2 linked regions of the Mangrovibacterium diazotrophicum genome follow. The protein of the gene in region 2 interacts with the protein of the main gene of each other region in a pairwise test. Links are inferred from orthologs where the notes say so. Each region holds a gene or a part of one and is shown on either strand. Other genes may lie near its edges.

Region 1 (3,167 bases), 510 kb from region 2 along the record:
TAAAATAGCCAAGGCCGTTGAAGACAACTACCCCAACCTGGACGTTCGAGTTTCCATTCTAGGACACATTCAACGCGGTGGAAAACCATCGGCACGCGACCGGATTGCCGCAACAAAAATGGGTGTTGCTGCTGTTGAAGCTCTGCTCGACGATCAGAAGAGCATCATGATCGGGTTAGTGAAAAACTTCATTGTTGATCACGTTCCGTTCAACAAAGCCGTCAAGCTGAACCACAGCATCGACGAAGATCTGATACACATTCAAAGCATTATCAATATTTAAACACAATCCCCGCTTAGCCAGCGGGGATTTTTGTTATCCGCATTTCCGAGGCAGAAGTTATCAACAGTTCGCAGCGTAACCAAGCTTAACTGAATAAATTTTGCGAAGTTTGTAACACCATGACGGAACAACTTTTTGCCGATGTCATATTGCCCCTCCCCCTGGGTGACATGTTCACCTACCGGATTCCCGCCGATTTTCAAGCCAACATCAAAGTAGGTGTTCGGGTAATTGTACAATTCGGCGCCCGCAAATTTTTCTCCGCACTCGTTTATAAGTTGCACAACAACATGCCGGTCGGCTCCTTCGACATCAAGGATATTGATGCCATTCTGGATCCGGAGCCCATCATCACCCCCGCCCAGATTATTTTATGGGAATGGATGGTCGACTACTATTGCTGCACCATGGGCGAAGTGTACAAAGCGGCACTTCCGTCGGCGCTGAAGCTGGAGAGCCAGACTAAGGTGAGCTTCAACCCCAACTTCAATATGCCTGTTGACATGCCAGGCGAGGAAGAAGCACTGCTGCTGATGTTACAGGGACACGGGCAGGCTAATATTCAAAGCATCAATAAATTCCTCGGGAAAAAATCGGCACTGTCAACGCTGAAAATATTACTGGAAAAGAATGCGGTTTTAATTGAAGAAAAGCTCGCGGATTCCTATTCAGCCAAAGTGCAGCCCTTCATTTTTTTGCACCCAAAACTGGCCAATGATAACGCGATTCGGGAAGCACTTGAAAGCCTGAAAAAAGCGAAAAAACAACAGCAACTGCTCGAATTCTTCCTGGCGGAAACCTTGTACCATGAAGAAAAAAGGCCCAACATCGCCAAGAAAGAACTGTTGGAGCAAAGTGGGATTAGCGACACCGTGTTGCGAACGCTGCTGGAAAAGGAATTCCTGCATTTGCAGGAAATTGAAGTCGGCCGACTGGATTTCAGCAGTGATGGAGAGCAAAAGATATTCGACCTGAACGAGGCGCAAAACAAAGCCTTTTCAGAAATCAAACAATACCAACCAACCGGCAAACCGGTCTTACTGCATGGCGTTACCGCCAGCGGGAAAACCGAAGTGTACATCAAACTGATTGAGGAACAACTGGCACTGGGAAAACAAGTGCTCTACCTGGTTCCGGAGATTGGGTTGACCACACAGCTCATCAACCGGCTGAAACGCGCTTTTGGCGACAAAGCCGGCATTTACCATTCGCGCTTCAACGATTCGGAGCGTGTTGAAATTTGGCTGAACACCCTGCACGAGCGCGAAAAATCGTTCGAAATCATCATTGGCGCACGATCGGCAGCATTGTTGCCCTTCCGCAACCTGGGGCTGATCATCGTTGACGAGGAACACGAAAACAGCTACAAACAGTTCGATCCATCGCCACGCTACAATGCAAGGGACGTGGCCGTTGTGTTGGCCCAGATTCATCGGGCACAGGTGATTTTGGGGACCGCAACCCCTTCGTTCGAGAGCTACTTCAACGTCAAAACCAACAAATACGCTTTGGTTGAGATGAAGGAGCGCTTCCAAAACATAAGCTTGCCAGAAATGGTGATTGCCGATGTTCGGGAAGCTACCAAGCGCAAGCAAATGAAATCGCTGCTCACCCCGGATCTGTACGATTCGATAGAAACAGCATTGAAAAACGAAGAGCAGGTTATTCTTTTTCAAAACCGACGGGGTTTCGCCCCCTACCTGCAATGCGGCACTTGTGGCTGGATTCCGAAATGCAAAAACTGCGACGTCAGCCTCACCTATCATAAGCACCTTTCAGCGCTGGTTTGCCACTACTGCGGTCACACGCAATCGTTACCTGACGGATGCGGCGAGTGCCATTCCGAAGACATAAAGACACGCGGCTTTGGGACGGAGAAAATTGAAGAAGAACTTTCGCTCATCTTCCCAGAGGCGCGCATTGCCCGCATGGATATGGACAGTACCCGGGCCAAAAAAGCCTATGAGCGCCTGATTTACCAGTTCGAAAGCAAACAAATCGACATCCTTGTGGGAACCCAAATGGTAACCAAAGGGCTCGATTTCGATCACGTGAGCGTGGTGGGTATTCTGAATGCTGATCAGTTGCTGAACTACCCCGACTTCCGGTCGTTCGAGCGTTCGTACCAATTGATCGCCCAAGTGAGCGGCCGCGCCGGACGCAAAAACAAACAAGGAAAAGTGATCATCCAGACCACGCAACCGAAGCACCCTGTTTTACTGGAGGTCGCCGAGCACAATTTCATCCAGCTTTTCAACCGCCAAATGTCCGAACGGCAGCTTTTCAAGTACCCGCCCTACTTCAGGTTGGTGAAGGTTGTTTTGAAACACAAAAATCGCGACCGCCTCAACCTGGCAGCCAATCAAATGGCAGCCAAACTCCGGAAACTTTTCGGCTTCAATATTTTGGGACCCGAATACCCATTGGTCGGCCGAATTCAAAGCTGGTACCAGAAAGAAATCTGGGTAAAATTGGAGCGCGACCAAAAACTCATGTCGTCGAAGAAAAAAATACTCGAAGAAATAAAATCGATCAAAACCCAGCCCAACAATGCGGGTCTGGTGGCTTACGCCGATGTTGATCCCATGTAGCATAAACAAAAGGTTGGTTAAAAATTGTAAATCCGGCACGGCGATCCAAAAAATATTATTTTTGCACTCAACGAAAAAGCCAGAAAACTTCCGACCATCATAGCGGAAATCCGTCCGGCTCTTTCCGGTTTTAATTGATTAATTTTTCAAGTTAAGAAGCATTTTCACATAAAATATTAACTTTGAAACTCAGCAAAAAGAGGAAAGAAACCTATGGGAAAAGTAATCGCTTTAGCAAATCAAAAAGGGGGCGTCGGAAAGACAACGACAGCCATCAACCTGGCTGCCAGCTT
Region 2 (2,862 bases):
TGATATGGCTGTCGGAAATTATTCTCCAGCAAACCCGCATTGATCAAGGATTGGCGTACTTTAACCGGTTCGCAGAGAACTATCCCACGGTTGAAAAACTGGCGGCCGCCTCCGAAGACGAGGTATTAAAATTGTGGCAAGGACTTGGGTACTACTCCCGAGCACGAAATCTTCACTTTACCGCGAAAACAATCACCAGGGAGTTTGGTGGACAATTCCCAAAACAATACAGTGATATAATAAAACTAAAGGGAGTTGGCGAATACACGGCTGCCGCGATCGCCTCAATCTCCTACAAACAGCCATATGCAGTGGTGGACGGAAATGTCTACCGGGTACTTTCACGCATTTTTGGGATCGACACACCTATAGATAGTACAGAGGGAAAAAAAGCCTTCAAACAACTGGCGGAAGATTTGCTGGATCGCAATAATCCGGGAGACCACAACCAGGCAGTGATGGAATTCGGAGCAATACAATGCACTCCAAAAAATCCGAATTGCGCTGCCTGCCCCTTCTGCGACCGCTGTTTTGCTTTGCAGGGAAAAGCGATAGAACGCCTGCCTGTCAAACAAGGTAAAGTAAAGATCCGCCACCGTTATTTTAATTATCTGGTTTACGACCTCGAAGAATCTACCTTTTTGACCAAAAGAACCTCCAACGATATTTGGAAAAATCTTTATCAATTTCCCTTGATTGAAACAGCGTACAAAGCGGAAGTTGAAAGTTTGCACCTGGAATCAGAGCTACCTATTAATAATAGTATCGGTGATATCTCAGAGGTGACCGATTGGAAGAAACAAGTTTTAAGCCACCAGCACATTCACTATCGGTTTATTCACGTTCAGTTAAAAAACAAAAAAAATCTCCCAACCGATTTGATCGAAGTGAATAAAAAAGATATTTTTAACTTCGCTGTTCCAAAACCGGTCGAAAAACAACTAAATTATTTGAACTGGTTTTGATGCATTCGTATTGAGAAATGACACCGTTCATCACAAGAATAGCTACATTCATGAAATACTGATAGTTACAGAAACAAACAGACTATCATTTTTCGTACATTGAATGTTATTAATTTAAAACGAATCTAACTATGTCAGTAAACAAAGTTATTCTAATTGGCAATGTGGGACAGGATCCCGAGGTAAGACATCTGGATAAAGATGTGACTGTAGCTAACTTTTCATTGGCAACTTCAGAAAGTTATACCGCCAAAAACGGTGAAAAAGTAACCACAACCGAGTGGCACAATATCGTTGTTTGGCGAGGATTGGCTAAAGTAGTGGAACAATACGTAAGCAAAGGTGACAAACTGTACATTGAAGGCCGTATTCGCACCCGCTCGTGGGACGATAAAGACGGCAATAAGCGCTATACCACTGAGATATATGCTGACAACCTGGAAATGTTGACACCGAGAGGACAGTCGACCGGTGGTGGCCAGCAAATGTCGGAACCAAAAAATCAACAGGCAGAATCGGTTAATGAACCTGATTTTAGTTCATCGGAAGAAGATGACCTGCCATTTTAGTAACCAAAACATTAACTAATTGGAAACGGACCCTTTACCTCATTTACTTTCCCTGTCGTGGGATGTGTACTTCCACCCATTGACAGGTTCGGCTGTAATCAGCCTTTTTTTAATTGCATTATTACTTATTTCGTCTGCTCTGATTTCCGGCTCGGAAGTCGCTTATTTTTCGATAAGCCCTAAGGACCGCCAAATGTTGAGCAATCAAAAGGAAAAGAATAGTCATTTTATATTACACAATCTGGAGAATCCGGAAAAATTATTGGCTACCATCCTGGTGGCCAATAATTTTGTGAATGTAGGCATCGTCATTCTGTCGTCGTACGCCACTGAAATGCTGGTTGACTTTACGAATGCGCCTACAGTCGGCTTCATCTTCCAAATCATTGTCATTACTTTCTTCCTGCTGCTTTTCGGCGAAGTTATTCCGAAAGTTTATGCCACGCGGCACTCGTTGCGCGTCGCTCGAATTATGGCACTTCCGCTGAATGTATTGGAACGGATCTTCAGCCCGATCAACGCCATTCTGATTTACTCAACTTCATTTGTAAATCGCAGAATTCAAAAGCACTCACAAAACATCTCTGTTGATGAGTTGTCACAGGCGCTGGAGTTAACCGACGACCACGAGATCTCAGAAGACAAAGATATTCTGGAAGGAATCGTCAAGTTTGGGAATAAAAATGCTGTTGAAATCATGCGGCCACGCGTTGATGTTGAAGCCATCGACATCAAAGAATCACTCGACAAGCTGATCAACCTGATTAACGACTCTGGCTACTCGCGTATCCCGGTGTATTCGGAATCCTTCGATAATATTCGGGGAATTCTTTACATCAAAGATTTGCTCCCCTATACACACAATCGCGAAAATTTCCACTGGCAGTCCATCATCCGGCCACCCTTCTATGTTCCGGAAACCAAAAAAATTGATGACCTGTTGGAGGAGTTCCAAAAGAACAAGGTGCACATGGCCATTGTTGTTGACGAATACGGCGGCAGCTCCGGCATTGTGACACTCGAAGACATTCTGGAAGAAATTGTTGGCGAAATTGCCGATGAGTTTGATGAAGATGAAAACTACTTCACCAAAATAGCGGAGAATAAATACCTGTTTGATGGGAAGATTCTACTTAGCGATTTTTACAAGATTGTCGGGGTCGACGACCATGTTTTCGACGACTACAAAGGTGAAGCAGATACCCTGGCTGGGTTGATTCTGGAGCTGAAAGGTGAAATACCGGCGCTGAACGAGAAAATCTCGTGCCTCAACTTCATCTTCTCCATCGATAGTGTCGACAACAGACGGATTAAAAAAATTAAAGTCG

What was found.
Region 1: the proteins of BC643_RS06740 (region 2) and priA interact in binary tests that used the Escherichia coli proteins (3 or more experiments, as listed by UniProt). The link is inferred for Mangrovibacterium diazotrophicum from one-to-one orthologs.

Annotation. Positions count from the first base shown.
Region 1 is NZ_RAPN01000001.1:2,292,934-2,296,100, forward strand. Bases 19-3,138 are described here. They hold priA (replication restart helicase PriA), read left to right. Parts: upstream 19-402; coding sequence 403-2,874; downstream 2,875-3,138. Other genes in these bases: pfkA (6-phosphofructokinase), read left to right, coding at 19-283; BC643_RS09065 (ParA family protein), read left to right, coding at 3,088-3,138. Outside these bases: more of pfkA, read left to right, coding at 1-18; more of BC643_RS09065, read left to right, coding at 3,139-3,167.
Region 2 is NZ_RAPN01000001.1:1,779,395-1,782,256, forward strand. The notes cover bases 1-2,815. They hold BC643_RS06740 (single-stranded DNA-binding protein), read left to right. Parts: upstream 1-1,096; coding sequence 1,097-1,534; downstream 1,535-2,815. Other genes in these bases: mutY (A/G-specific adenine glycosylase), read left to right, coding at 1-965; gldE (gliding motility-associated protein GldE), read left to right, coding at 1,554-2,815. In the rest of the region: more of gldE, read left to right, coding at 2,816-2,862. UniProt on the Escherichia coli protein: Plays an important role in DNA replication, recombination and repair. Binds to ssDNA and to an array of partner proteins to recruit them to their sites of action during DNA metabolism. Acts as a sliding platform that migrates on DNA via reptation.